DNA from 3 places in the Rahnella sp. 2050 genome. Region 2 is predicted to be linked to each of the others. Evidence: predicted binding sites of a transcription regulator. Region 2 holds the regulator's gene; each other region holds the start of a gene.

Region 1 (10,493 bases), 350 kb from region 2:
GGCATTCTGGATGTTCCTGCTGTTTGCGGTGCCTGCGCTTCTGGCGGTGTGGATTGCCTGGCGCTCCGTCAGAGTCAGACGCTTGCAGGGCAGGGCGAAAACCTCATTAAGCGGCGATTTGTCTCAGGGGTAATTGCCCGGCGGCGGGCCTTGCGGTAATCTTGCGCGTCATTTTTAAGGGTTGAACTGCGATGCGCGTATTACTGGCTCCGATGGAAGGTGTGCTTGATCCTCTGGTTCGTGAACTTCTCACAGAAGTAAACGACTACGATTTGTGCATCACCGAGTTTTTGCGCGTGGTGGATCAGCTGCTTCCCGCCAAATCCTTCTATCGCTTGTGTCCTGAATTACATCATGCCAGCCGCACGCCTTCGGGCACGTTAGTGCGCGTTCAGCTACTCGGTCAGTATCCGCAATGGCTGGCCGAAAACGCCGCCCGTGCGGTGGAACTGGGCTCTTACGGTGTCGATCTCAACTGCGGTTGCCCGTCCAAACTGGTTAACGGCAGTGGCGGTGGCGCAACGTTACTCAAAGATCCTGAGCTGATTTATCAGGGCGCCAAAGCCATGCGTGAAGCGGTGCCCGCTCACTTACCGGTGACTGTCAAAGTGCGTCTCGGCTGGGATTCGCTGGAACACAGTTTTGAAATTGCAGATGCCGTGCAGCAGGCGGGTGCAACGGAACTGACGGTGCACGGGCGTACCAAAGAAGACGGCTACAAGCCGGAACGTATTAACTGGGCTGCGATTGGCGAAATCCGTCAACGCCTGAGTATTCCGGTGATCGCCAATGGTGAAATCTGGGATTACGAAAGCGGCCAGGCGTGTCTGCACACCACCGGTTGTGATGCCGTGATGCTCGGGCGCGGTGCGCTGAATATTCCGAATCTCAGCCGTGTGGTGAAGTACAACGAACCGCGTATGCCGTGGCCGGAGGTAATAACGTTGTTGCAGAAATACACCCGTCTGGAAAAGCAGGGCGATACCGGTTTGTATCACGTTGCGCGCATTAAACAGTGGCTGAGTTATTTGCGTAAAGAGTACGAAGAGGCGACAGAGTTATTTACTGAAGTGCGCGTGCTGAAGACGTCGAAGGAGATTGGTTATCTGATCGACAATCAATAATATTCACCTGTGTATTTCGAAGGGACGCTTTCTGAGCGTCCCTTTATTTTTTCAGTGCATTCTTACGCAAGTGTTCACTTACTCGTCGTTCCACGGTCTGTGGGTGGTGGTGACAGACTTTGTGACAAATAGAATTGAAAATTGCGGGTGCTAAGACTTTTCGCCTCACTTATAATTCCGCCCGCTGTTACGACATATCTTAATGACAACTTTCTAAATACAGAGCAATGCATGTGAAAATCCGTCTTTTGGTTCTGAGCTTATTAGCCTTAAATACAGGCATGTTGTCTGCCCCTGCCGCCACCGCTGCAAAGCATGAGCCGGCCGTCGCCCCGATCGTTCAAATTGCTTCCGGCAGTGCCATGGTGGTGGATCTGAAAAGCCACGAAGTGATTTATTCCCGAAATCCGGATGAGGTGAGGCCGATTGCCTCCCTGACCAAACTGATGACCGCGATGGTGACGCTTGATGCGAATCTGCCACTCGACGAAGTGATCAATATCGATATCAGTAATACACCTGAAATGCGTGGCGTGTTCTCCCGCGTGAAACTGAACAGTGAAATTACCCGTCGTCAGATGATCCAACTGGCGCTGATGTCCTCAGAAAACCGGGCTGCGGCCAGTCTCGCGGCACATTATCCGGGCGGTTATTCTGCATTTATCAATGCTATGAATGCGAAGGCGAAATCGCTGGGCATGACCCATACGCATTATGCTGAACCGACCGGTTTGTCGCCGCGCAACGTCTCCACCGCGCGTGATTTAACACGGCTGCTGCTGGCTTCACAGCGCTATCCGCTGATCGGTCAGCTAAGTACGACTGCTGAAAAAACGGCTGTCTTCAGCCATCCGGCGTATGCATTGCCGTTCCGTAATACCAACCATCTGATCATGAATCCGTCGTGGAATATCCAGCTGACCAAAACCGGTTACACCGATGAAGCCGGCCATTGCCTGGCGATGCGTACCACCATTAACGGCAAGCCCGTTACGCTGGTCGTGATGGATGCCTTCGGGAAATTTACGGCCTTTGCCGATGCCAACCGCCTGCGCACCTGGATGGAAACCGGCAAAGCAGTGCCTGTTCCACAGATTGCCAAAAACTACCGTAAGCAGAAAGAGCAGCAGAAAACGCAGCCTTCCGTCGAAGAGGCGGATGATTGAGCAGATGATTGAAATGAAAAAGTCCGGCCAGATGCCGGACTTTTTGTTTTGCAGGGACAGACAACGTGGTCAGAAAATCAGTTTAAACACCCCTGTCAGGGTCAGTAAGCCGACGATAAAGATGATGGCGATGATCCACAGAATAATTTTCATGTTTTCTCCTTAACATAACCTTCAGTCGTCATCGGCCATCCGGCTAAGCCAATGATATTCCTTATCAGTATAGCTTCTGCCTGCATTTTTGCTGTGTGCTTGCTAATTTCAGGCCAGTGCCGCGCGCAGACCACATTCCGGGCTGGTAAGCGGTTTGCCCATTTGGGTCAGTTGTGCCGCACCGGTCATCGAAGCCTGAGCCAGCACCACGCAGGCCGCGCCTCGCCTGTATTCCACATCAGCCGCCGCCGCGATAGCCTGTAAATATCCGGCCAGATCCCCCTGCTTAAACTTTTCCCATGCGCCTGCCACCAGATGGATTTCAAACTGCGCCTGCGGATGTTTTTCCACCTGCGCGAACAACTGCCGCGTCGGCTCCAGGGTCGTTTCGACCGCACAGAGTGCAACCACACTGCCCGCTGTTTTCATGGCCTGTTCCGCCAGCGTCTGATCGACACGCAACACCGGCACCGCGGCACTTTCGCTGGCAAGCGTCGCGGCAGAACCCAGCGTCGAGCAGGTCAGTAAAACGCGATCGGCATTTTCACTCAATGCCAGCAGCACATCCGCCGTTTGCTGACGAATTTCTGCAGTCAGCCCGCCCGCCTTTTCGGCTGCAGCCAGTAAATCGGGCCGCGAAACATGCACAAACTTATGCTGATCCAGCCCAAGTTCGTGAGCCGTATTTTCGAAAACCGCAATATTGCTGTCGGCCGTGTGTAAGCAGGTAATGCGCATGTAATTCTCCTGATAAGTGTCTGCCTCTACGTTAATGATTTTTTAACCGTACCGCAGACTTTTTTACCTGTAAAAACTGATGAGTTAATGCGGGCTGGAAAATGCCCGGTTTCCCCGGTGCACGCTATGATTTCCATAACCCGCGCCCGTCCGTAATTCCTTAAGTTTGACCTGTTAACGATCCCCGTAACAGGTTATTTTCATTGGTATTTATTCATTAAGGTAATGCAACTCAACCATATATAGATACATAAGCAATCGCGTATTTATCGAGAAGGAAATTGATTTGAGGTGGTTATTTATCCAGTGCAAACTGTGGCCAGATTAAGGATTTCTAAACAGGGAAAGCTCATGTGAGGGACAACAACTATGTTTCAGCTCAGCAGACGGGATCTATCGCCGATCAACAGGATGCTCTATTTTCCAGGCGCGCCTGCCTGGCCGGAAGATTACAAAGGAAAATCGCTCATGGAAAAGCTCATGCAAAACCAGATCAACAATATTGAAAAGCAGGGAATCAAAAATGGTGAGGAAATTGCCGGGCTGAATCTGCGGGTAGGGAAGGTGGAACAGCAGGTCAGTCAGCTAACGGTAGTGATCACGGAGACGAATCTCCGTGTCGGCAAACTGGAGCACCAGATGGTCACGCTCACTGAAGCGGTGACAGATATCGGGGGTCGTGTCGGGAAAACCGAACAGAGCATCGCGCGCATCGACGGGCACCTGCTGAGAATTGACGATCATCTGGTGAGGATAGATAAACAGTTTGAACAGGTAGATAAACAGTTTCAACAGGTCGATAAACAGTTCGATCGTGTAGATGAGCGCTTTGACAAAATAGAACAACGATTTGAGAAGATCGACCGGCGCTTTGAAAAAGTAGATGAACGCTTTGTGAAGATTGAAGCTTCACTGAGTGCAATGCAGGCAATGTTTTACGATCTCATGATTAAACAGACCCGATGGATTGTCAGCATGATGCTGGTACTGGTTGGCGTGACGTTTACGGCTGCACGCTATATTCACTAACGGCGACCTGATACGGTTGATCTCCCATTACGCTGAATTGGCCGTATCAGCAAAGCTGGCAAGAGCGACTATAATATAGACAGGTCGCCACCTTCTTTATGCCCTTGTCTGACGGGCAATCCCGAAGGTTTATCACTGCGCGCTGCTGGCGGCTTTCGGCGTACAAGGGGGTGTTTCATGGCTAATCATGTCTGGGGACTGATATCCAATCCGGGTCCCGAATTGCAACAAATCCAGCGTGAGCGGGAAACCGTTTCACATGTGTATTCCCACCATGTTCTTTTAATGGCGCTCATCCCGGTTGTCTGTTCTTTCATCGGAACAACACAACTTGGCTGGAACTTCGGTGATGGCGAGAAGCTGATGGTTTCCATGTTTACCGCGTCTTATATCGCCGTCATTTTCTATGTTCTGATGCTCGCTGCTGTCGCACTGATGGGGCGGATTATCTACGGAATGGCGCGTCGCTATGACAGCCGCCCGACACTCAACAACTGTATCGTCTTTGCCGGCTACGTGGCCACACCCATGTTCCTCAGCGGGGTCGTAGCCCTGTATCCGATGGTCTGGTTATGCCTGTTTGTCGGGCTGATCGGCCTGTGTTACAGCGGATACCTGTTGTATCTCGGCATTCCTAACTTCCTCAATATCGACCGTCGCGAAGGGTTCCTGTTCTCCAGTTCAACACTGGCAATGGGCGTTCTGGTATTAGAGCTGCTTCTGGCTCTGACGGTAATTATGTGGGGTTACGGAACACAGTTATTTTAACTTAATGGCTATCTTACTTGCCATTTTGCCCCCGGGCAGTGCTCGGACTCCTCACGTACTTTATGTACGCTCCGGGTCCTCCGCGCTGTCTGGGAACAAACTGCCTGCGCCGACTACGCCATTCCTCTTTTGAAGGACATTATTCCTGCCAGTTCTTCATCTTACTGGTTTTCCCGATACCCGGATTGAAGCTGTTGGTCGGGTCTGCCTGCCGGTAGAATTCTTTCAAATGTGGTTTTGCCAGATACAAATGGCCGACGTTATGTTCGGCGGGATATTCCGCGCCTTTGGCGTCGAGCAGTTCTAACATCCTGTGTTTCAGCGCCTTGCTGTTTGCGCCTTTTTTGACGATGTAATCCTGATGGAAAACGTGGCACATGAAATGGCCGTAATACAGTTTTGCCACCAGTTGATTGTCGATATCTTCCGGCAATGTCTCGAACCAGTCGCGGTCATTGCGGCGCAGTGCGATATCCAGCGCCAGAATATCTTCCACTTCTTTTTCATGTACCGCGTGATACCGCACGGCGGCACCGGCGGCGGCAAAGCGATGCAGGAAGGCTTTCTTGCCTTCGTCGGCGGAACAGATAAAGAAATCACCCTGACCATCACTAAAGAAACGTGTCAAAAAGGTTCGGGCTTCGTCAATACCGGGGCCGGACATTTTCAGCAGTAAGTGATGTTCAAACCGGTCACGATACTGCTTCATACGCGGTGGCAGATGATTCGGCAGGGCTTTGCTCAGACACTGCATCACGCGGTCGCTGAAATGTTTGGGCAGGAAAGGGACCTTGCTGGCGTGTGCATCGAACTTTCCTTTGGCAGTAAACATGTCCGGCATTTTGTCGGTGCCAAGTTTGTCGATCATCAGGAAAGTGTCTTTGCCATAGACTTCGGTGATATCGAAAATATCCCGGTGCATGTATTCCCCTGCCACCGGAAGGTTAGCGAAGTCACGCAGGATCTGGCGGCGTAATTCTGTCAGCACCGCCGTGTCATTGGTGCCGATGTAGAAAACCTGCTGCTGCGTTTCTGCCGGAAACGTATCGAGCCGCACGGCGAAAACCGCCAGCTTGCCCGCACAACCTGAAGCTTCAAATAAACGTCGCTCATCCGCGTTGAAACGCGACGGCGTATCCGCATCCACTTCGCGGACACGTGAGGCATAATCGTGATCCGACGCCAGACGCTGATCATGCTGGATATCGGTTTCCAGATAATCGCCTTTTTCCAGACGTGTCAGGATTTCTTCCGGCGTTTCACCAAGATTAATGCCCAGATGGTTAATCAGCCGCAATTCACCTTGTGCATCGATTTGTGCATAGAGCGCCATTTCGGTATACGCCGGGCCGCGTTTCACCAGCGATCCGCCAGAATTATTACAGATCCCGCCGACCACCGATGCGCCGATGCAGGACGAGCCAATCACTGAATGCGGTTCGCGGTTGTAGGGCTTGAGGATTTTTTCCAGCTTATACAGGGTGCTGCCGGGAAAGCCGATCACCTGATGACCGCCGTCGAGTAACTGGATCGTGTCCAGTTTCAGGGTGCTGAAAATAACAATGTCGCGGTCATAGTCGTCGCCGCTGGGCGTCGAACCTTCGGTCAGCCCGGTATTGGCGGCCTGCATAATGACAATCTTGTCGGCGGCGATGCAGGTTTTGAGCAGTTGCCACTGTTGCAGCAGCGTTTGTGGAAATACGACCGCCAGCGCTTTGCCGCCACCGGAGCGAAACCCTTTGCGGTAGCGTTCGGTGTTGCTGTCGCCGGTTAAAACGTGGCGGCTGCCGGCAATCTCTTTCAGCGTGGCGATGAGTGACTGATTATCCATTTCATCTTCCTTTTTTGATGGGATGCCATCTAATCATAGACTTAAATGATACTTGTTAAGTTAAACGTCATTCGGGATATGGGTTAGGTAATTTCACTTAATCTGTTGCATTTTTGTCATGCGCTGTCCATTAAATCGTCATTGATGTGTCATAAAACTCGCGCTTAATGAACGCCAGATAACGAAAGCAACCGAGAGACAGCATCATGGCGCAAGCTCAACTTAAGCTGGCACAGGCTGAATATCCTCAGACCGGGCCACAGCATCTGAACAAAGTTCTGGACGTCAAAGGCCTGGTGAAATCCTATAAATCGGGTCAGCGTGTCCTGAATGACATCAATTTTGATCTCCACGCCGGTGAGTTCGTGGCGGTAATTGGCCGTTCTGGCGCGGGTAAATCCACCCTGCTGCATGTGCTCAACGGTACGATCCCGCTCACGGATGGCAGTGTGGTATGTCATTACGAAAATGGTGAACAGCAGGAGCTGGCCGGGCTTACCGGCAAAGCATTGCGTCGCTGGCGTTCAGGCTGTGGCATGATTTTTCAGGATTTCTGCCTGGTGCCTCGTCTGGATGTCCTGACAAATGTGTTACTGGGGCGTCTCAGCCACACCTCAACGTTCAAATCATTCTTTAACCAGTTCGATGACGAAGACCGCGCCCGCGCCATCTCTTTGCTTGAATGGTTGCACATGCTGCCGCATGCATTGCAGCGTGCCGAAAACCTTTCCGGCGGCCAGATGCAGCGTGTGGCGATTTGTCGCGCGCTGATGCAGAACCCGAAAATTCTGCTGGCCGATGAACCGGTGGCGTCACTGGATCCGAAAAATACCCTGCGCATCATGAATGCGCTGAAAAAAGTCAGCGAAGAGAATATCGCCGTGATGGTCAACCTGCACTCTGTCGAGTTGGTGAAAGATTATTGCACCCGCGTTATCGGCATCGCGAAAGGGCAGATTATTTTCGACGGCCATCCGGACCAGTTAACTGAAGGCATTTTGCATCAGTTATACGGTGAAGAACACGAAGCGATAAACAGTTAAACAATAACGTTATTTATTTTGCAGTGCTTATTTCTACTTTCTCTCAATCTACACAAGGTCATCATTACATGAAGAAGTTATTACGTCTGGCAGTCTTCGTAGCAGGTTCTTTTACTGCAATGCACAGCATGGCAGAAGATGCTCCTAAAGAATTAAACTTAGGTATTCTGGGTGGCCAGAATGCCACCCAGCAAATCGGCGATAATCAGTGTGTAAAAGATTTCTTCGATAAAGAATTAAATGTGGATACCAAACTGCGTAATTCATCCGATTATTCAGGTGTTATTCAGGGGTTATTAGGTAAGAAAGTGGATATGGTATTAAGCATGTCCCCGTCATCTTTTGCTTCGGTTTATATTAATAATCCGAAAGCGGTGGATCTGGTCGGCATTGTCATTGACGATACGGATAAATCCCGGGGTTATCACTCCGTGGTTGTCGTGAAAGCCGACAGCCCGTACCAGAAATTATCTGACCTGAAAGGCAAATCATTCGGTTTCGCTGACCCGGATTCTACTTCGGGTTACCTGATCCCAAACCAGACATTCAAGAAAGAATTTGGCGGCACGACGGATAACAAATACAACAACTTCTTCTCCAGCGTAACCTTCTCCGGCGGCCATGAGCAGGATATTCTTGGCGTGCTGAACGGCCAGTTCGAAGGCGCAGTCACCTGGACTTCAATGATCGGCGACCGCGAAACCGGTTATACCTCCGGTGCATTCAACCGCATGATCCGCATGGACCATCCGGATCTGATGAAGAAAATCCGCATTATCTGGGAATCGCCATTAATTCCTAATGGTCCGATTTTAGTGCGCAGCGATTTGCCACCGGCATTTAAAGCTAAGCTGGTTTCTGCCATTAAGAAACTGGATAAAGATGACCACGCTTGTTTCGTAAAAGCGGTGGGCGGCAAACAGCATATCGGCGAAACGTCCCTGGCTGAATATCAGCAGATTATTGATATGAAGCGTGAGCTGACTAAAGGCGGTCGCTAACCCGTAACTCCCTCCCCTGCGAAGGGGAGGGTTGGGGTGGGGTATTAATGGCAACTCAGGAAGCGAAAGCTTTTACCATTATTGTTTTTTTAATACCCCCTCCTGACCTCCCCCTTCGCAGGGGGAGGAATAATGATTATCGCAAATCGGAAATATTATTTTGAACAAAGACTTCAATCGTTATTACCAGCAGATACGCGGTAAACAAAAGCGGGAAGCGCTGATCTGGTCAGGGCTGATGTTGTTGTTATATCTGTGGTCAGGCAATGTTTCCGAACTTAATTTAAAAACGATTATTGTCTCCGCGCCGAGCTTCTTTGATTATATTGGTCAGACGGTGCCGGTATTACACTGGTCATTGTTATTTGCTGACGGACATACAGAAGGTTCACTGGCGTATTGGGGATATCGTCTCAATATTCAGCTGCCGCTGATTTGGGAAACTATTCAGCTGGCGTTGTCCTCGACGATATTGTCGACGGCGCTGGCAGTCGTGCTGGCTTTTCTCGCCGCCAGCAATACGGATTCGCCTAAATGGGTGAAATTCAGCATCCGTACCTTTGTCGCTTTCCTGCGCACCATGCCGGAACTGGCCTGGGCGGTAATGTGTGTGATGGCGTTTGGCGTCGGTGCCATTCCGGGCTTTATCGCCCTGACGTTACACACTGCCGGCAGTCTGACCAAATTGTTCTACGAATCCATTGAAACCGCATCGGATAAACCGGTGCGCGGACTCAGAGCCTGTGGCGCGGGGCGTTTGCAGCGCATGCGTTTCGCCATGTGGCCGCAGGTGAAACCGATCTTCTTATCCTACAGCTTTATGCGCCTCGAAATTAACTTCCGCCAGTCGACTATCCTCGGGCTGGTCGGGGCCGGTGGTATCGGGCAGGAGCTGATGACCTCAATCAAACTGGACCGATATGACCAGGTCAGCATGACCTTACTGCTGATTATTCTGGTGGTGTCGGCGATGGATTTTCTTTCCGGTAAATTGCGCAAACGCGTTGTGGAGGGCACTTTCTGATGTTAACTGATGCGCTCGAACCTCATGTGGTCAGCAGCCTGAAGCAGAAGCACGGGCATCTGTTTGCCGCGCAGCGCCGCTATCTGCGCTACCTCGCGATACTGGCTGTCGTGATTACGCTGTACTACGTCTATTTCTTCAGTTATTTCGGTATTCCATGGAGCGAAGTGGTGCGCGGCACCCGCGAAGTAGGACGTTATTTCCTGCGGATGTTTGTCTGGCATAACGTTTCCGAATGGCCGTTTATGTATTATTTTTCGCAAATAGCTATCACGCTGGCGATTGTGTTTTCCGGAACCATCACCGCGTCTTTCCTCGCATTGCCTCTTTCATTCCTTGCGGCGCGTAATGTGATGTCGACGCCGGTTCTCAGACCCGTTTCCATGGTCATCCGCCGTCTTCTGGATGTTTTACGCGGGCTGGATATGGCGATCTGGGGGCTGATTTTCGTTCGTGCTGTCGGCATGGGGCCGCTGGCCGGTGTGCTGGCGATCGTGATGCAGGATTTAGGCTTGCTTGGCAAGCTTTATGCGGAAGGGCATGAGGCGGTAGATCGTTCGCCGAGCCGCGGCCTGCGGGCGCTGGGGGCTTCCCCGCTACAAACGCACCGCTTCGG
Region 2 (10,493 bases):
TCGCAGAAAGCTCTGCTGAACGCATTCGCGCTTTGCGTGAGAAAGAAAAAATCAGTCAGGGCGTACTGGCAAGACTCATCAATATGTCCGCCAACAGCATTCAAAAATGGGAGCGGGATGAAACCAAACCCACCGGAGCGGCGCTGATCTTACTGATGCTAATTGAAGAAAAAGGTTTACAGATCATCTGCTAAAAGAAGCCACAGCTTGTTGCTGTGGCTTGATTTTTATCCCTTTACGCCGCTTTGGCTGGCCTGTTCCTGAGGAACAATCAACTTCGGCGCCAGCATAAACATAAACCGGGTACCGACGCCGACTTCACTCATGACTTCAAGTTTCGTGTGGTGATGGCTGAGCGCATGTTTGACGATTGCCAGTCCCAGTCCGCTGCCGCCGGTCTGACGTGAACGGGCTTTATCGACGCGGTAGAAACGTTCGGTCAGGCGCGGCAGGTGCTGCGGCGCAATGCCCGGTCCGTTGTCGCTGATCTGGAACTGTGCGCCATGCGGCGTTTGTTGCCAGCTGACTTCAATCCGTGTCCCCGCTGGCGTGTGGTTAACCGCGTTATACACCAGGTTCGACACCGCGCTGCGCAGTTGATCTTCATTACCAAAGACCTTCAGCTTGTCGTTTACGCGAAACACCACTTCATGCCTGCCGTTGCTTAACGTTTGCACTTCACGTTCGAGCATGCCGAGCATCACCGGAATATCCACTTTTTCGTGCAAATCAATATTCGCTGAGGCTTCGATTTTCGACAGCGTCAGCAGCTGTTTCACCAGCCCGTCCATCCGCCGCGTCTGTTCCTGCATGGTATCCAGCGCTTTAGTGCGGAAAGGCTCTTCCAGCTTGGCGTCTTCCATCATTTCCAGATACCCCTGCAATACCGTCAATGGGGTTCTCAGTTCATGACTGACGTTAGCGAAGAAGTTACGCCGTGCGCCTTCAAGCTGACGCATCTGGGTCACGTCGCGTGCCACCATCAGCAGTTGTCCTTCGGAATAAGGCATGACGCGAAATTCGACATAATGCTCATTATTGAGTTGTAAATTCAGCGCCCGGCTGAAATCGCGGGTCTGGATCCACAGCCGGAATTCCGGATAACGCAGCAGGTTGAAGATATGTTGCCCGTTATCTTCCGGCCAGCGGAAACCGAGCAAATCCTGCGCCAGTCCGTTACACCAGAAAATATTGCCATCTTCAGTGGTCAGCACCACGGCATCCGGCAGCGATTCGGCACCGCTGCGAAAACGTTTGATGAGCTGACCTAATTCCCGACGGCGACGCCGGTTGCGTATCTGCATCTGGTTCAGCCCGTAAAACAGCGGCTCCCAGCTCCAGCGCCCATTCGGTGGCGTAATGCTGCGGTCGAGCCACAGCCAGTGAGAGAGTTTAAGCTGGTTGTAATAATTCCAGCCCAGTGCCGCCATCAGCGACACCAGGAGGAGCCAGCCGAAATGGCCGACGAAGATACCGAGAATTAACGCTGGCAGGCAAAAGAGAAACAATTCACCCGCCAGTCGTTTCCATGACAAACGTTCTAGCACACAGATTCTCCGCTGTGAGGGCTCAATAACGCGTTGAAAAACGGTATCCGGTACCACGAACAGTCTGGATCATTCTGTCATGTCCACTGGTTTCCAGCGCCTTACGTAAACGACGAATATGCACGTCAACCGTGCGATCTTCCACATAAACGTTAGTGCCCCAGACGTTATTGAGCAACTGTTCGCGGCTGTATACACGTTCGGAATGGGTCATAAAGAAGTGTAATAACTTAAATTCGGTCGGCCCCATATCGAGCGCCTGCTCGTTGGCCATTACCCGGTGAGACGACGGATCCAGGCTTAAACCCTGCATGTCGATCACTTCTTCCACCGCCATTGGCGAGATGCGACGCATCACGGCTTTAATGCGGGCAACCAGTTCTTTCGGAGAAAACGGTTTAGTGATGTAATCATCGGCACCCACTTCAAGGCCGCGCACCCGATCTTCTTCTTCACCGCGTGCGGTCAGCATCATCACCGGAATTTCGCGGGTCAGTGCCTCACGTTTAAGATGCTTAATAAACTGAATACCGGAACCGCCAGGTAACATCCAGTCAAGCAGGATCAGTTCAGGGTAAGGTTCAACAAGCTGCCCAATCGCTGAATCAAAATCCTCAGCTTCTACGGCCTGATAGCCATTTTGTTCCAGTACAAAACACACCATTTCACGGATTGGAGCTTCGTCTTCAACCACCAATATACGTCTAGCCATCGTAGGTCCTGCCAATAGGTTAGCGATCTTTTATTTGATTGCGGGCGCCATTATGCGTCAGTTTTGTGACAGATTTATGAATGAAAAGAATGGTTCATTACAGTCAACTATGACAGATAATTTCCGGCCATCTTGCTGAAATTGGTCTGATTTATCGGGGACAGCTTCCCCTGCCGACGTTTATACTTTACCCCATTGTCGTCATCCAGGGTTCATACGGGAGTCTCATGCGCCTGATCCACACCTCAGACTGGCACCTCGGCCAGTACTTTTTCACTAAAAGCCGTGCAGCCGAACATCAGGCATTTTTGCGCTGGCTGACCGGTCAGGTGCAACAACATCAGGTCGACGCCGTGATTGTCGCGGGCGATATTTTCGACACGGGATCCCCACCCAGTTATGCCCGCGAATTGTATAACCGCTTCGTGGTGGAATTACAGCAAACCGGCTGCCAGCTGGTGGTGCTGGCTGGTAACCACGATTCTGTCGCCACGCTCAATGAATCGCGCGAGCTCCTTTCCTGCCTGAATACGCGGGTGATTGCCACCGTCGGTGAAAACCTTTCTGAACAGATTTTAGTGCTCAGTCAGCGTGACGGGAAACCCGGCGCGATACTGTGCGCTATCCCGTTTTTACGCCCGCGTGATCTGCTCGCCAGCCAGGCGGGACAGTCCGGCAGCGACAAGCAACTGGCATTGCAGGAAGCCATCGCCGCGCATTATGACGCGCTCTGGCAGGCTGCGCAGGCCAGACGTGACGAACTGGGCATGCCGCTGCCTATTATTGCGACCGGCCATCTGACGACTGTCGGCGTCAGTACCTCTGATTCCGTGCGCGACATCTATATAGGTACGCTCGATGCGTTTCCGGCGCAGGCCTTTCCGCCGGTCGATTATGTGGCACTGGGTCATATTCACCGTGCACAATGCGTCGCCAAAACCGAACATATCCGTTACAGCGGTTCGCCGATTGCCCTGAGTTTTGACGAACTGAGCAAAGCTAAAAGTGTGTACTTACTTGATTTTGATGGTGCGACGCTCAACGCCATCGACACACTGGAAATCCCGGTTTTCCAGCCGATGCAGGTAATCAAAGGCTCGCTGGTGGAGATTGAACACCAACTGGCACAGTTCGAAGGCGGTGATCCGGCCAAACCGGTGTGGCTCGATATTGAAGTCTCCACCCAGGATTATCTCAGCGACATCCAGCGACGCATTCAGGCGCTGACGGAAGATCTCCCGGTAGAAGTCGTGCTGTTACGCCGCAGCAAAGAACAGCGAATCAACAGTATTGAGCAGCAGGAAAAAGAAACCCTCAGCGAACTGAGCGTCAGCGACGTGTTTGAACGACGGCTGGCGCTGGAACCGGACCCTGACGAGCCGCGTCAGGCACGGATGCGCACGTTGTTTGCGCAGGTGGTTGAACAGGTTACCAACGGTCAGAACGCGGAGGACAGCGCACAATGAAAATTCTCAGCCTGCGTTTAAAAAACCTGAACTCGCTGGAAGGCGAATGGAAAATTGATTTCACCGCCGAGCCGTTTGCCAGCAACGGATTATTCGCCATCACCGGCCCGACCGGTGCGGGGAAAACCACCCTGCTCGATGCCATTTGTCTGGCGCTTTATCATCAGACGCCACGGCTGAACATTACACCAAGCCAGAATGAACTGATGACCCGCCACACCGCAGAATCGCTGGCCGAAGTGGAGTTTGAAGTCAAAGGTGTGGGTTACCGCGCTTTCTGGAGCCAGCGCCGCGCCAAAAATTCCCCTGACGGCAATCTGCAGGCACCGAAAGTCGAGCTGGCGTTACTGGCCGACGGCAAAATTCTGGCGGATAAAGTGCGCGATAAACTCGATGCCATCGCCACACTGACCGGGCTGGATTTCGGCCGTTTCACCAAATCCATGATGCTTTCACAGGGGCAGTTCGCCGCGTTTCTGAATGCCGATGCCAACGACCGCGCCGAATTGCTGGAAGAACTGACCGGCACCGAGATTTACGGTCTGCTTTCTCAACGCGTGTTTGAGCAACATAAAGAAGCGCGCATTGCGCTGGACGGTCTGCATCAGCGCATGGCCGGAATCGAACTGCTCAGCGAAGAACAGCGCCAGACGCTGGAAGCACAACGTGCTGAACTGAACACGCAGGAAATCAGCCTCAGTCAGCAGGCGCAGCAGCGCCAGCAGGATCTGAACTGGCTGCAACAGTGGCAGCAGGTGCAGCAAAAACAGCAGCAGTCTCAGCAACAACTGACCGCCGCAGAGCAGGAAAATCTGGCCGCCGCGCCGCAGTTACAGCAACTGGCGCGCAGCGAACCGGCAGAAAAACTGCGTCCGTTACTCAATGATCGCCAGCGCTGTCAGGATGACGCGCAGCGCCTTCAGCAATTACTGATACAACTGACGCAGCAGCAGGAGCAGCAGATTGCACAGATGACGCCGCTGAGTCTGGCGGTGGAACAGGCGCACACTGCACGGCAGAAACAGGCGGAAGAACAGCGTCAGATGCAGACGCTGATCGAAGAAAAAATCCTGCCACTGGATAGCGAAATCGCGCAATGGCGCAAATCGCTGGTGGAAACACAACAGGCGGTCAGCGAGTCGCAGAAACAGGCTGGTGAACATAGCGCGACGCTGCAGCAAATCACGGCGGAACGTCAGAAACTGGATGAGGAAAGCCGCCAGCATCACACCCGTCAGGCCGCGCTGACTGAAGCCCTTAACGTTGCACAACAACGTCAGGCTGAACTGGAAAAACAGTACCCGCAGGTAGTGTTACAAAAACGTCAAACCGAACTCATGCAGCTCCGGCCGGTGCGGCAGCAGCTGTTTTCACTCTCGCAAATCTTCCCGCAACTGAACCAGCGCGTGCAGCAACAACATAAAGATTTTGCGCAGTACCAGATGCTGCTGGCCGAAGAAGAACTGCGTCTGGGCGCGATCCGTCTGCAATGTCAGAAACAACTGGAACATCTGAACGACGTCAAGGCGCTGCATAAACAGGAAATGCTGATCGTCAGCCTTGAAGCCGAACGTGCGAATTTGCAAAGCGGCAAAGCCTGTCCGCTGTGCGGCTCAACATCACATCCGGCGATTGAACATTATCAGGAGGTTAAACCTTCTGAAACCGCGCAGCGCGTCGAGAAAATGCAACTGGAATTCGATGCAGCAAAAGCCAGCGGTATCGAACTGGCGGCGAAAATTAAAGGCCTGAAAGAGCAACAAACACGGCTGCAAACTCAGCTTGAGCAGGATCAGCAACAACTGAATGCGCATACCCTGAACTGGCAACAACTCAGTGCGCCGCTGAATCTGACGTTTACGCTGCATGATACCGCCGACATCACGCAATGGCTGACCGCCCGCGATGAGGAAGAGCAGCAGTCGCAGGCGCGACTGAGCCAGCACGAACAGCTGGCGCGGGCCCTGCAACAGGCCAAAGATGCCCTGAACGACGCACTGAATGCACAGCAGAAAGTGCAGCAGCAAAGCGCCTTGCTGACAGAGCGCGTTACCCGGCTGGAAGAGATGCAGGCAAAATCTCAGCAAGACCTCGTGCGGTTGCAAAAGCAACTGGCGGAAGGTGAAAAATCCCTTTCTGAGCTGAATGCCCGACGCCTCGAACTGTTCGGAGAGCGTCAGGTTGCTCAGGTTCGCGAGCACTTACATCAGCAACAACAGGCGACAGAACAAGCGCTGAGTGATGTCCAGACCGCGCTGCATAAGGCGCAGGAACAGCGCGACCAGTTGGCCGGTCAGTTGGCCAGTACTCAGCAGCAACAGTTACAGACCGCCGCACAACTGACGCAGGTGGAACAGGCGTGGCAGCAGGCATTGAGCGCCAGTGGATTTTCGGATGAAGCCGCAGTGAAACTGGCGCTGCTCGACGACGCGTTGCGCCAGCAGCTTCAGCAACGCAAAGAACATCTGCAACAACAACTGGCACAGGCGCAGGCATTACTGGCGGATGCCCGTCAGCAGCTCGAAAAACATCAGCTTGCCCGTCCTGCACATCTGAGTGAAACCGACAGTGATCTTAACGCCCTGACGGTGCAACAGGCGGAGCTGGCACAACAACTGAAAGTCCTGCAACAACGTCTGGGCGAAGTGAAAAATCAGCTGGAAAGCGACAAGCAACGCCACCATGGTCAGCAGACGCTGATTGCGCAGATTGCGCAGGCGCAGCGGACCTGTGATGACTGGGGTTATCTCAACCAGATGATTGGCTCCAGCGACGGTGCGAAATTCCGTAAATTCGCGCAGGGTCTGACGCTCGATCATCTGGTGTATCTGGCCAACCGCCAGCTGGAAAAATTGCACGGACGTTATCTGTTGCAGCGCAAAACCAGCGATGCGCTGGAACTGCAGGTGGTCGATACCTGGCAGGCCGATGCCGTGCGCGATACCCGCACGCTATCCGGCGGCGAAAGCTTCCTGGTCAGCCTGGCACTGGCCCTGGCGCTGTCCGATCTGGTCAGCGATAAAACCCGCATCGACTCGCTGTTCCTTGACGAAGGTTTCGGTACGCTCGATGCCGACACGCTGGATACCGCGCTGGATGCGCTCGACAGCCTGAATGCCTCGGGTAAAACCATCGGCGTGATCAGCCATGTCGAGGCGATGAAAGACCGTATTCCGGTGCAGATCAAAGTCACCAAAGTGAACGGTCTGGGCGTCAGCCGCCTGAGCAGTGAATTTAAAGTCTGATCCCTCGCCACTGCCGGGCAGGTTGCTAGATAAATTGCTAGCCACATGCCCTGCGGTGGATCCTTTTTGTGAAAGCGTGCACAAAAATCGCACCAGTTCAGTGCGCGCTTTTTCCTCAACCTGCTGAATTTACGTTTATTCCCGCTGCCGGAACGAACTGGCACGCCCTGTGCTTAACGTTATGTATACAAGTTGCAGTACAAGTTGCAACGTCCTCATAACCGCTTAGGGAACCGCCAATGAAAAACATCAAACCTGAAGTTGATAAAAAACGTCGCCAGCTGATGAAATGGCTCGCCATTACCGGCGGAGTGTCCACCCTTGGCGGAATGATCCCGACGTCAGTTTTTGCAGCCGACGACGATGAAATTCGTATTGGTTACTGGCCGATTGTCGGTGGTTTGCCGCTGTATGTGGCACTGGAGCAGGGCTTTTTTAAACAAGCCGGGCTGAATGTGAAAGGCGTTAAATTCGCCAGCGCCCAGCAAATTGTCGAAGGGATGATCACCGGCAGGATCCACGGCTGCGCCAACGGCACGGCAACCGGCGCGCTGGGACTCGGGGCGATCACCTCGCCGGGTCTGTTCAAAATTATCTGTTCTAACCCGTCAAACCATACGCTGGTGTTAGATGAATTTCTGGTGCCGCTCAACAGCCCGGCAAAAGCTATCAGTGACCTGAAAGGCAAGAAAATCGCCTGCGGTCCGGGGATCCAGAACGTCACGATGGCGAAAATTATTCTGGAGAAAAATGGCTTCACTAATCCGTCAGTCATTGAACTGCCGGTCGGACAACACGCGCCTGCTCTGGCCGCCGGGCAAATTGACGGCGTATATACGCTCGAACCGACCGGCACTGTCGGACGCATGAAAAACCTTTCGCGCACACTCGAAACCGGCGTTATTTCTAAATACGTGCTTGGCAACGCCGACGCCCCGTGGTTCGGCGGCGCAGCGGCACTGAACGCCAGTTTTATCGCCAGCAAGCCGGAAGAAACCAAAAAGTTTATTGCCGCTTATCAGAAAGCGGTGGAATTCATTGCGGCTCACCCTGATAAAGCGCGCGAAAACGTCGCCGGTTACACCAGCATTGAACCGGCGCTGGTCAAAGAAGTGCCGCTGCCGGGCTTCGTGATGTATCCCGATTTGAAAGGCGACAACCTGCAATGGTTCCAGAAGTTTTATGACGTCTTTACGGAAAGAAAAATCTTCAGCAAGCCGGTGGATGTCGCTTCGCTGATCTATCAGGGATAAGGAGAAACAGGATGACTTCACGCTGGTCTTCAAGGTTACTGCCGCTGGTCGGCCCGGTACTGCTGTTTTTATTCTGGCAACTGGCCGTCAGCGCAAAATGGCTGAATCCCGTGCTTCTGCCCTCGCCGGTCGAGACAATCGGCTACATGTTCCAGTCATTTTCCGACGCGTCCATGCGCACCGACATCGGCGCAACCCTTTACCGCACGCTGGTGTCTTTTGCCTTTGCCGCCGTAATTGGCGTGCCGCTGGGCGTAATTTTGGGCAGCAATGAAAAGGTTTACCGCAGCCTGGAATTTTTGATCGACTTCTTCCGCTCCACACCGTCGTCAGCGCTGATCCCGCTGTTTATGCTGATTTTCGGGATTACTGACGCCAACAAAATCGCCATTGCTGCCTTTGCCGCCGTGCTGGTCATCCTGTTCAACAGCGCATACGGCGTGATGAATGCCAAAAAAACGCGCCTGATGGCCGCCAAAGTAATGGGAATTTCCCGCTGGCATATTTTCAAAGACATCATGCTGATGGAAAGCCTGGCACAAACCTTTGTCGGCCTGCGCACCGGCGTGTCGATCGCGCTGGTGATCGTGATCGTCGCCGAAATGTTTATCGGATCAGAAACCGGCCTCGGCCACCGGATCATCGATGCCCAGCAGGTGTTTAACATCAAAGACATGTACGCCTCGATCCTGATCACCGGCGCGCTGGGTTATCTGCTCAATCTGGCTTTTTTGCTGATCGAGAAAAAAACCGTCCACTGGAGTAGCAAAGCATGACGCACCCTCTCTCGCTGAACCCTGATTATAAAGGCCCGCAGTTGCCGCAATATGCCACGCGCCCGGACACCCATGTGACGATCCGCGGACTGAGCAAGGCGTTTGCCGGACAGCCGCTGTATACCGACCTGAATCTCGACTTACCGCGTGGAAAAATCGTGTCGATCTTCGGGCCGAACGGCTGTGGTAAATCGACCTTAATGAACATGATCGCCGGTCTGATCCCGGTAGATAAAGGCGACATTCTGTTCGACGGCAAAACGCTGGCGCAAACCACCATCGGCTATGTGTTTCAGAACTACCGCGACGCGCTGTTTCCATGGATGAGCGCCCGCGCCAACATCGCCTATCCGCTGATACGCCACGGCATGAGCAAAGCGGATGTGAATGCGCGGGTCGAAGAACTGACGCAGATGTTTGATATCCGTTTCGACCTGAAACGCTATCCGTATGAGCTTTCCGGCGGACAACAGCAAACTGTGTGCATCATGCGGGCGCTGGCGACGCGTCCGGAAGTGATGTTCCTCGATGAGCCTTTCTCGGCGCTGGATTTCGAGATGACGCTGTTTATCCGCGATAAATTACAGGAAGTGCAACTGGCGACCGGCGTCACTATGCTGATTGTTTCGCATGACCTGGAAGATGCGGTATTTCTGGCGGATGAGATTTTACTGCTGACGCGGCGGCCGACGCAGATTGCGGAAATCGTGCCGTTCGACCTGCCGCGCCCGCGAGGGTCGGAAATCATGAGCCACCCGGAATTTATCCGCGTGAAGGCGCACACGCTGGAAGTCTTTAAACGGGAGATGGCGCTTTAGCTGGCGGCAGTCTGCCGCCACTGACGCGGGCTGACGCCAAACCAGCGGCGGAAAGCCCGCGAAAAGGCACTGACTTCGGAATACCCTAGCAGCAACGCCATTTCGGAAATCGGCAGTTGTTGCTGTTGCAGATAATGCGTCGCCAGTTCGCAACGGACGTTATCCACCAGTTGGGTAAACGTCAGGTTCTGTTCGCGCAGGCGGCGTTGCAGCGAACTCGGCGACATACCCATTTTTTCGGCCACTTCATCAAGCACCGGCTCGCCGCGTAATAACGCCTGACGTACCCGCGATCGCACGCTGTCGGTGAGCGACTGCTGCGACGGCGCATCCGCATTCAGACGGCGGATCGCATCCTGCATGACCAGCAACAGCGTCTGATCCCGTTCCGGCATCGCCCGCTGTAAATCGCGTTTGACGATCAGCAGGGAATTGTACGGCTGATCGAAATACACCGGCGCATCAAATACTTTGCAGTGTTCATGCCATTGCTGCGGACGCGGATGCTCAAAATGCACCTCACGCGGCGCCCAGTTTTTCCCCAGCCCGTGACGCAATAAATTGAGGATCATCCCCAGCGTCAGTTCCGCATCCTGCCGTCTGCACAGAATGCTGCCGTGCCGCACCTGATAATCGAACCGGTAATGATCCCCCTTATCCACCAGCCGCGTCAGCG
Region 3 (10,493 bases), on a different contig from region 2:
CGTACCGGCGACAACCGTTCAGCCAGCGCTTCCGGCAGTTGCGGCAATAATCCCTGTAACAGCGTACGGGTCAGCGCGGACTGCGGATGCGCAAACACCTGCCACACCGGCCCCTCTTCGATAATTTCACCGCCATTAATCACCGCCACGCGATGCGCGATTTTTTTAATCACCTCCATCTCATGGGTGATCAGCAAAATGGTGATGCCGAGTTTCTGATTGAGGGATTGCAGCAGCGCCAGAATCGAACGCGTGGTTTCAGGATCGAGCGCCGATGTCGCTTCATCGCAAAGTAAAAGTGCCGGACTGGCTGCCAGCGCACGGGCAATACCGACGCGCTGTTTCTGACCGCCGGACAACGCCGCCGGATAGTTCTTTGCCTTATCTTCCAGCCCGACCAGCGCCAGCAGCTCGGCGACACGCGCCTGACGCCGTGCCTTGTCGTATCCGGCGATTTTCAATGGCAGCGCGACATTCTGCTCAACCGTTTTGGCCGACAGCAAATTGAAATGCTGGAACACCATCCCCACGCGGCTGCGCACTGACTGCAAGGCTTTCTCGCTCAGGCCGGTGATGGCATGGCCTTCGATTTCAATCACGCCGCTGTCCGGCTGTTCCAGTCCGTTCAGGCAGCGGATCAGGGTGGATTTCCCCGCACCGCTGCGGCCAATAATGCCCAGGATTTCGCCCCGCCGGACCGTCAGCGAGACATCTTTCAGCGCCTGAATTGTGCCGAACTGACGGCTTACATGGTCAAGGCGCACGACGTCATGCACCTCATCCTGATGCGTTTTCAGAGTGCCACCGGCAAACTGCCCGGCGTTAGCCGGGCGTGGAGGGGCTTTTTCTGAAGACGTCGCCGTGAACTGCGCACCGGTTTCAGAGATGATCGTCATGCTTTACATCCTTACCAGGCCGTCACGCCGGTGCCTTTATAGACCTTATCAAACACCTGTTTGACAGCCTCGTTCTGGTAAGAACTGACCAGCGTTTTCACCCACGGCGCATTCACATTTTCAGTTTTCACCGCGATGAAGTTGTTGTAAGGATTATTCTTTACCGGTTCCTGCGCGATACGATCCGCAGGCGTCAGGCCACTTTTCAGCGCCCAGTCGGTGTTCACAATCGCAGCATCCAGATCCGGCACGGAGCGGCCGATAATGCCGGAATCCAGCTCTTTAATGGTGACGTGGCGCGGGTTCTCAGTGATATCCGCCGTAGTGGCGAAAATACCGGCGCCCGGTTTGAGTTTGATCACGCCAGATTGCTGAAGCAGGATCAGCCCGCGCCCTTCGTTCGCCGGGTCATTCGGCACGCCAATCACTGCCCCTTCTTTCAGCTGGTCGGCAGATTTTACTTTTTTAGAGTACAACCCGATTGGCCACACAGCGGTATCACCCACGCGCACGATGTTGTAGTGATTCACTTTGATCTGGTTATCGAGGAAAGGCTGATGCTGGAAGGCATTGGCATCCACTTCGCCGTTTTGCAGGGCTTCATTTGGCTGGTTGTAATCGTTGAAAATCACCGGTTTTACCGTCAGACCTTTTGCTGCGGCCTGTCTGACCACTTCACGCCAGACATCTTCGTCCTCCCCGCTGATAATTCCGACCTTAACCGTGGTTTTATCGGCGGCCTGTGCCGCACTCAGCGGCGCCAGCACGCTGCCGGAAATGATCACTGCCGAGGTTGCGGCCAGTAAAACAGCACGGTGAATACGGGTCTTTGTTTTGTTGAATGTCTTGCGCATACGCTATCCCCAAAAGTGTGATGAGATGCCTGCTCCGGGCTGTGTTTCCGTGCAGGAATTTGGCGAGTATACCCATCGGCTTATTTCTTTATAATATTGTTTTAATGATAGTTATTCTTGAAATGAATAACCGAAATGGGATAGTAAAGCGATAAAAATGCTAAGTGTTATTTCAATTGCCATTTCCCCAATTTGCTTCCAATAAAAAACCCGCCGGAGCGGGTTTTTAACATTTCGGGCAAACAGCGGATTAAGACTGCGGATCCACCGGCTGAACTTCAAGAGAAACCATGCCGATGCCCAGTTTACGAGGCTGGAAGCCGCCGCTGGTGCCTTCAGTGGGTTCGGTCGGTTCCGGCGGCGTGATGACGATACTTTGCTCCGCTCCCGGATTGGTGAACTGTACTTTCACGATACCGTCTTTATCGCCGAAGGTGACAAACTGCTCCTGATCTCCGACACGGACGGAAACCGGCTTATCGATGTTATTGCCGTAAGCCCGTGCGCGGATCACCACATCAAAGGTGGCGGGCAGCGGTTTAACGTAATCAATTTTCACCGACGGTGCCAGATTGGCATCTGACCAGCGTCCCCAGTTTTCAACGGCTGAAACACCGGTAATCGCTTTTACCTGCTCCGGCAATCCCGGCACCATAAAAGCGATGGCTTTCGACTGATAAGTGGTGGCGGAATCATCAATGTTCAGCGTCTTCAGGGTTTGCTGATAAATCGCATTGCTGCCCGAGGTGTCTTTCACGAAGTCCACTTTACCTTTGAAGGTATCACCGGTGATCTGCACGATCGTCGGCTTCGCCCCGAGGTTCCCCGATGCAACGCACAGGCCGGTATTGAGCGACAACTCTGGTGCCCAGACGCGTCCCATTTCGTAGCATTTATCAACCCAGACAAAGTTATCGCTGGTCGCCAGTCCGGCCAGTTGTTTTTTCAGCGGCGTGGACAGATAGACATCAAACATCGGCTCAATTTTGTCTGCCGTGACCTTCAGAATAAACGGCGTTTTGATGGTCATGCCGGAGAAGGTGAAAGTGCTGTCTTTGGTATTCACCGCATAGTCTTTGATGCTGTTCGGGAAGCCCCACTGTTTGATGACCGCCGGTTTCCAGGCATTCACTTTGTCATCAATATTGAGGAACTGCGCAGTCATCGATGTCGCAGAAACACCGCTGCGTCCAAGACCGATGTAGTTGTCGCCGCCCATCATATCCAGTACGGTCGCGCCATTATCCAGGGTGCTGCGTTTCGCACCGTTCAGCTCCCCCGCCGGATGACGGCCGTCGAGTACGAAGAACAGGTCTTTACGGTTCTGTTTGGTCAGAATGTTGTAAGCCGTGTTGTTCATCGCCAGATGATCGGAAGACACCACAATGATGGTGTTATCGAAATAACCGGACTTTTTAATCTTATCGATAAATGCGGCAATCAGTTCCTGACTACAGGACACGGCGCTCAGTGACTGGTTGGCTTTACCGTTCACTTTATATTCCTTGCGGGTACAGCCGCGGGAAATAAAGCCGTCAGGATGATGCGTATCAACGGTCAGCGTGAACAGTGAGAACGGCTTACCTTCCTGACTCAGCGTCACGAATTTTTTGTACACCTCATCCAGCAAGGTGTCGTCATACCAGCCCCAGTCATTTTTATAGGACGGGTCCGCGACAGTCGGACGCAATTCGTTGTAACCATAAAGATGGTCGAAACCATGGGATTTCAGGAAGGTTCCTTTGCCTGCGAAAGCCAGTTCAGCGCCCTGATAGAAATAGTTGGTATAACCTGCACCTTTGAGCACATCGCCAAGACAGACGTTTTCAGGGTAGAAAGTCGCCAGTGCACTGGAGGCATTACCATCAAACGGCGCAAACAACGGGATCCCACACTGAGAAGCCACCATACCCGCGATGGTATAGCCAGTGCCCGGCAACTGTTTGGTGTTTGTGAAATCGGTACTCTGCGCTTTATGGCGGTTTAATTCGGTGGTCAGGCCGGGGAAGACTTTGTCATCAAAATACGTGCGTTCCAGACTCTCGCCGTAGATATAAACCAGGTTAGGCTTTTTCGCGCCTTTAATGGCTTTTTCGGGCACTTTGTAATAGGTACTAAAATCTGCACCGCTGCCTGAGATTTGCGTTTTGACCAGACGCGAGATGTTCTGGAATGCCTGTGTGGAACCGACAGAAAAGACCGCCAGCACCACGGCCAGCGCACTGTAGACCGCGCTGCTGTTTTTGGCACGACGCTGCTTCAGCCCCCACGCCAGCAAAGCGAATACGCTGACAAGCCCTGCCAGTAAACCGATAAATGGCAGGATATATTTATTGAGCCCCGCCCCTTTCAGGCTACTGGTGACGGTATATAACACCGCGTCCGTGATGCCTTCACCGGTGAAATAATTGCTGCCGATCAGGATGACGTTAAGAATGACGTAAAGCCCGAGGAAAAACAGCACCAGTGAAAACCAGACACGGCTGGCCGACGCCCGCGTGACGTAGAGAAAAATAGAAGAAAGAAATAATACGAAGGAAATTATCTCAGAAGCCATTTCAGCACCCTGTCTGATTTAAACAATAAACTCTACGACCCATTTCTGCTGTTTTACGAGCAGCGCCGACGGTTCAACTCATCGAGCGAATGACCCGTTTGTCATTCACTTACTTCATCCCTGAGACAGGAAAATTCATGCCAAAAACGGATAGCGCTATATAGCCTGTTGATCCTGGTGGGTCAACGCCTTAACACGGCTTCAGGCCACTGATGTGCCCAAAAAAACTGACGTTTTACAAATTCATGACAGCTAATTCCGCATGATACCTCAGAAAATTAACTTTCCGGTCACCTTTCTGTAAGAATTGCATGATAGCGGAATACTGTGGGCGAAATGTGGAGGCAGGTTGAAAATGCGGAAAAAAGTTGGCGGGAAGGCCCGCAATACGGGGTATCGCGGGCATTGAAGATGAAAAATCAGATTCCTCCGAGATAAGCTTTCCGCACCTCCTGATTATGTAAAAGTTCTTCGCCTGAACCGCTAAGCCGAATTTGTCCGTTGACCATCACATAACCCCGGTCAGAAAGCCTGAGCGCATGATGCGCATTTTGCTCCACCAGAAAGATAGTCATGCCGTTTTTTGCCAGTTCGCGCAAGGTCTGGAAAATCTGTTTAACGATAATAGGCGCCAGCCCAAGACTCGGTTCATCGAGCAGTAACAGCTTCGGGCGACTCATCAGCGCACGGGCAATCGCCAGCATTTGCTGTTCACCACCGGACATGGTCATCGCCCGTTGTTTACGGCGTTCCTTCAGGCGCGGGAATAACTCAAACATGGTGTGCAGATCTTCTGCCGCGTGTTTATTCCCGACGGGAATGGTGCCCATCAGCAGGTTTTCTTCCACGGTCATATCCGGAAAAACACGTCGCCCTTCCGGCGATTGCGCTATGCCAGCCGAAGCCACAAAGTGTGTCGATTTGCGGCTGATATCTTCCCCGCGAAACAGGATCTGCCCGCTCTGTATACGTGGCTGGCCGAATATCGACATCAGCAGCGTTGATTTCCCGGCACCGTTGGCACCAATCAACGCCACCGTTTCCCCCTCATGCACCTGCAAAGAGACCTGCTGTAATGCCTGAATCGCCCCGTAATACACATTCACATCACGAAATTCCAGCATCGCGTCGCTCATAAGCTGACCTCGTCGTCTTCATCAGCACCCAGATACGCGGCAATGACTTTCTCATCGTTCTGAATAGCCTGCGGTATTCCTTCGGCAATCACGTCGCCGTGGTCGAGCACGATAATGTGGTCGGAAATGTCCATCACCATGCCCATATCATGTTCGATCAGCAGCACGGTGATGTCGTGATGATCGCGCAGGAAGCGGATAATTTTGCTCAGCGTACGTGTTTCAACCGGATTCAGACCGGCTGCCGGTTCGTCCAGGCAAATCATTTCCGGCGCGGTACACATCGCACGGGCGATTTCCAGCCGGCGCTGCTGACCGTAAGACATTTCCCCTGCCAGCCGGTTGGCACAATCCACCAGTTCCACCACTTCCAGCCAGTAAAATGCGCGGTCCAGCGCCTGATTTTCCGCACGGCGATAACCCGGCGTATTGAGCACACCGGCAATCAGGTTGCGGTTGGTTTGCATGTGCTGAGCGACCAGCAGATTTTCAACCACCGACATTTCACGAAACAGCCGGATATTCTGAAAGGTACGCGCCAGCCCGGCGCGGTTAACCAGGTGTGTACCGCCGAACATTTTGTAGAAAATGCGTTTGCCCAGTTGCGCCGGTTTTATCCAGTCATCAGGCTGAAATTTCTGCCCGAGCACCTGGATTACATTGGTCGTCCGGCGGCGCGTATTGAGCAAAATATTGCCGCCGGACGCTTTATAAAAACCTGTCAGGCAATTAAATACCGTGGTTTTTCCTGCGCCGTTCGGGCCGATCAGCGCGGTAATCGATCCGCGTTTCACCGCAAGATTCACATCGTTCAGCGCCTTAATGCCGCCGAAATGCATGCGCAAATGCTCGACACTCAGGATGTTGTTATCCGCTAACGCTTCGCTCATGGCGCGACTCCTTTACGCACGGCAAACCCGCTGCGGCTGATGCGGATCAACCCGCGTGGCCGCCAGATCATCATCACCACCATTAAAACGCCGAACAGCAATACGCGATATTCGGCAAAGCTGCGCAACAGTTCCGGCGCGACGGTCAGCACAAATGCCGCCAGCACCACGCCGATGGTTGAGCCCATACCGCCCAAAACCACAATAGCGAGAATCAGTGCAGATTCGAAAAAGGTGAAAGAGGTCGGATTAACGAAGCCCTGATACGTGGCGAAAAACACGCCCGCAATTCCGGCTGTGGAAGCCCCGAGGGTAAAGGCAGACAGCTTGACCAGCACATGATTCAGCCCCATCGCGCGGCAGGCAATCTCATCCTCACGCAGCGCTTCCCACGCGCGGCCAATCGGCATGCGGGTCAGCCGGTGTTTGATAAACAACACCAGCAACACCACCAGAACCAGCACGGCATAGATGAAGATAAATTTCATATTCGGGTTATAGGTCAGATGGAAAAACTCGTGGAACGGCACGCCGCCCTCTTTCGCCCGCCGGCCAAATTCCAGCCCGAAAAAGGTGGGCGGAGGCGCGGAAACACCGTTCGGACCGCCGGTAAACGACAACCAGTTGGTCAGCACCAGCCGGATGATTTCACCGAAACCTAACGTCACGATCGCCAGATAGTCGCCGTGCATACGCAGCACCGGGAAACCCAGCAACGCACCCGCCAGCGCGGCCATCACCGCCGCCAGCGGCAGCATCGACCAGAAGCCGAGGCCGAGATACTGATACCCCAGCGCCAGCCCGTAAGCCCCGATGGCGTAAAACGCCACATACCCCAGATCGAGCAAACCGGCCAGTCCGACCACGATATTCAGCCCGAGGCCGAGCAACACATAAATCAGTCCCAGAATGGCGACCGTCAGAATGTATTTGGTGGCGACGAACGGGAAGAAAATGGCCAGCACAATCAGCAGCGGAATAACCCAGCGCAGATGACTTTTATAATCCGGCGACCGGACATAGACGCCCGCGCTGTCGGATTCGAAACGCGCACGCATTTTCTGCCCGGCTGTGGTTTCTAAAAATGCACTGAGCAGGAAGCGGCCCGTCATCACCGCAGCAATGATCCAGACCAGCCTCTGGCTATGAAAGTTAAAGCTGTAACCATCGAGCACCACACCGACCACCGGCCCGAAAATAATCAGCGCCACCAGCCCGGCAAAAATGGCATCCAGCAGACAGCGTTTAAATGAAAATCCGCTGTTCACAGCAGTTTGTGACATCATTTTATTTCCCTCACACTTTCGTCACGACCGGACGGCCCAGCAGGCCCTGAGGGCGGAAAATGAGGATCACCACCAGCAATCCAAAGGAGAACACATCTTTGTAATCAGAATTCACCATGCCCGAGAACTGCGCTTCGGCAATCCCCAGGATCAGCCCGCCCAGCATCGCGCCGGGTAATGAACCAATGCCGCCGAGTACCGCTGCGGTAAAAGCTTTGATGCCGATGATGAAACCGGCGTAGAAATCAAACGTGCCGTAGTTCATGGTCACCAGAACCCCGGCCAGTCCGGCCATCGCTGCGCCAATCATGAAGACCAGCGAGATAATGCGGTCAGTGTTAATACCCAAAATGGAAGCCATTTTTCTGTCCTGCTGCACCGCACGACACATACGACCAAGTTTGGTATTACTGATAATCCACGATAAAACCAGCATGCCAGCCAGCGACGCCACCAGAATGAAAATTTTGGTGTAGGTCATCTGGACAAAACTTTCGCCGATATGAAAACGGAATGCGCCATCCAGCATGGTCGGAATGCCCTGCTGTCGCGGCCCCTGACTGATTTGCGCGTAATTTTGTAAGATAAGTGACATGCCGATAGCAGAAATCAGCGGTGCAAGACGGGTCGAATTACGCAGCGGCTTATAGGCAATGCGTTCAATCGCCCAGCCATACACGCCGGTGACCACGATGGTGAACACCAGCGTGCCCAGGATCAGTAGCGGAAAAGAGTGAAGCCCGAAGAAGGAAAGCAGCGCCAGCGCGATGGCACAGAGGTAAGCCGAAATCATATACACTTCGCCGTGCGCAAAGTTGATCATGCCGATAATGCCGTAAACCATGGTGTAGCCGATGGCAATGAGACCGTAGACAGCACCGAGCGTAATGCCATTAAACAGTTGTTGCAGGAAGAATGAATCCATAAATACGCAGTCTCTTTTTGTGACCGCGCCTGGCTAAGGGCGCATTCATTAAAGCTAATAAAGCGTTATCGTTGCAGCCAGTTTGGACCCGGCCAGCGCACAAGAGCCGGAGCGTACATTAAGTACGTGAGCCAGTTCTTTCATAAAGAGTGAGCACTGCCCGGGTTCAAAATGGCAAATAAGAGTGCTTTATTCCTTAACTTCCTGATATTTGCCTTTGTCGTCCCATTTATAAACCACGTAATCAGAGACTTTCAGGTCGCCTTTACTGTCCCAGGCTTTTTTGCCCATGACGGTATCGACGCTGTTGGCTTTAAGCCAGGCGCTGGCTTTGGCGGAATCACTGCCGCCGGTGGCTTTGAATGCCGCGGCAATAGCCTGCACGGAGGCATAGGAGTAAAGGGTGTAGCCTTCCGGCTCGAACTTGCTGGCGCGGAATTTATCGATAACGACTTTGCCTTCCGGGATCAGACGCGGGTCTTTGCCGAAGGTCATCAGAATCCCGTTGGTATATTGCGGGCCGCCTGCGGCGGTGACCATTTCTTCGTTGACGATACAGTCGCCGGAGAAGAACGTGGCCTGCACGCCCTGCTCACGCATCTGGCGTACCAGCGGACCGGCTTCAGGATGGCAACCGCCGAAGAACACCACGTCCGGTTTCTGCGCACTGATTTTGGTGACCAGCGCGTTGAAGTCTTTTTCGCCGCGCGATAACCCTTCATACATCACTTCTTTCACGCCACGCTTGTTAAGCGCCGCTTTGGTGGCATCCGCCAGCCCCTGCCCGTAAGTGTCTTTGTCGTGGATAATGACCACTTTTTTGGCTTTCAGCTTGTCGATGATGTAATCACTGGCAACCTGCCCCTGCTGGTCGTCACGTCCGCACATGCGGAACATATCACTCATGCCGCGTTCGGTGATTTGCGGGTTAGTGGATCCCGGCGTGATGGCGATAATGCCGGCATCGTTGTAAACCTCAGATGCGGGCATGGTAGAAGATGAACAAAAATGCCCGACCACCGCCTGCACTTTATCCTGATCAACAAGACGGTTAGCGACCGCAACGGCCTGTTTCGGTTCGCAGGCATCATCGCCCTGCACCAGTTTGATTTTCTCGCCGTTGATTCCGCCAGCGGCATTAATGTCTTCAGCGGCCTGGGTGGCACCATGCCAGTACTGATCGCCATAGGTGGCATTCGGGCCGGTGAACGGGCCAGCGACGCCAATCACGATATCCGCACGCGCGGTAAACGCAGTGACCAGACAGCCTGCCAGCAACAAAGAAAGAGGACTTTTAATAAATTTCATCGACATCATCATGATCCTTAGGACAGAGTTTATGCAAAACGGGTTATGGAAAACGCATGTAGCAAAAACACCAACACGAAGTCGTAATCAGAAAATCTGAAATTTAACGCTTAAGCCTTAAGACTGAGGGTTTCCCGCTTATCTCCGGGGGTGAAAACATCAAAGGTAAAAAAACATAAGCAAAATATCTGCCATTGTTACTCAACCTCTGAGAATGTGACGGGTTATGTGAGTATAGATAGCGACGGGAGAGCGTTACGGGCAACTGACAGAAACAACGACGGGATCACATCGCACCGCGCTGGTGCACAAGCACGGTTTTGCACGCACGCTTACGCCGGGTGACATTTTTATTCTTTGCTTCTTGCGGCGGGTTGTTTTGTAATATGGGCAGATGATTGCAACGGGAAACTACTGAACAATGAAGAAATTATCCTGCCTGACGGCTGTGGTTCTGGCTCTGTCGTTAACTGGCTGCGCCAGCGATTATGTGATTAACACCAAATCCGGCGACCAGTTTTTCGCCCACGGCGAACCGGATCGTGACCGCAATACCGGCATGACCAGCTACACCGACATGAATGGCGATTATCATCTGATGAACACCAATGATATTGCGGGCATTGTGAAGAAGTAGGGTT

What was found. The regulator PhoB, encoded in region 2, activates phosphate uptake and scavenging genes when phosphate is short. The targets are predictions, from matches to a motif close to CTGTCATAAAACTGNCNNAT.
Region 1: phnC (phosphonate ABC transporter ATP-binding protein) is a predicted target of PhoB. The motif match lies at 6,956-6,975, and genes of this name have one in related genera.
Region 3: opgB (phosphatidylglycerol--membrane-oligosaccharide glycerophosphotransferase) is a predicted target of PhoB. The motif match lies at 4,540-4,559, and genes of this name have one in related genera.

Annotation. Positions count from the first base shown of each region.
Region 1 covers NZ_JBEPKE010000002.1:1,194,058-1,204,550, forward strand. Annotated here, with positions in the region: gene ABIC79_RS12820 (MFS transporter) at 1-133, shown strand, start outside; gene dusC (tRNA dihydrouridine(16) synthase DusC) at 192-1,124, shown strand; gene pbpG (D-alanyl-D-alanine endopeptidase) at 1,352-2,290, shown strand; gene ABIC79_RS25650 (small membrane protein YohP) at 2,360-2,443, opposite strand; gene ABIC79_RS12835 (hypothetical protein) at 2,552-3,181, opposite strand; gene ABIC79_RS12840 (hypothetical protein) at 3,551-4,210, shown strand; gene ABIC79_RS12845 (Yip1 family protein) at 4,388-4,978, shown strand; gene dld (D-lactate dehydrogenase) at 5,118-6,809, opposite strand; gene phnC (phosphonate ABC transporter ATP-binding protein) at 7,016-7,852, shown strand; gene phnD (phosphonate ABC transporter substrate-binding protein) at 7,921-8,853, shown strand; gene phnE (phosphonate ABC transporter, permease protein PhnE) at 9,014-9,877, shown strand; gene phnE (phosphonate ABC transporter, permease protein PhnE) at 9,877-10,493, shown strand, end outside.
Region 2 covers NZ_JBEPKE010000002.1:846,165-856,657, reverse strand. Annotated here, with positions in the region: gene ABIC79_RS11220 (helix-turn-helix domain-containing protein) at 1-194, shown strand, start outside; gene phoR (phosphate regulon sensor histidine kinase PhoR) at 228-1,547, opposite strand; gene phoB (phosphate response regulator transcription factor PhoB) at 1,570-2,259, opposite strand; gene sbcD (exonuclease subunit SbcD) at 2,487-3,725, shown strand; gene sbcC (exonuclease subunit SbcC) at 3,722-6,970, shown strand; gene ABIC79_RS11195 (ABC transporter substrate-binding protein) at 7,210-8,223, shown strand; gene ABIC79_RS11190 (ABC transporter permease) at 8,235-8,999, shown strand; gene ABIC79_RS11185 (ABC transporter ATP-binding protein) at 8,996-9,817, shown strand; gene qhpR (AraC-like transcriptional regulator QhpR) at 9,814-10,493, opposite strand, start outside.
Region 3 covers NZ_JBEPKE010000006.1:106,454-116,946, reverse strand. Annotated here, with positions in the region: gene ABIC79_RS20255 (methionine ABC transporter ATP-binding protein) at 1-896, opposite strand, end outside; gene ABIC79_RS20250 (MetQ/NlpA family ABC transporter substrate-binding protein) at 908-1,750, opposite strand; gene opgB (phosphatidylglycerol--membrane-oligosaccharide glycerophosphotransferase) at 2,001-4,307, opposite strand; gene ABIC79_RS20240 (ABC transporter ATP-binding protein) at 4,727-5,443, opposite strand; gene ABIC79_RS20235 (ABC transporter ATP-binding protein) at 5,440-6,333, opposite strand; gene livM (high-affinity branched-chain amino acid ABC transporter permease LivM) at 6,330-7,616, opposite strand; gene ABIC79_RS20225 (ABC transporter permease subunit) at 7,630-8,544, opposite strand; gene ABIC79_RS20220 (branched-chain amino acid ABC transporter substrate-binding protein) at 8,734-9,858, opposite strand; gene ABIC79_RS20215 (YgdI/YgdR family lipoprotein) at 10,274-10,489, shown strand.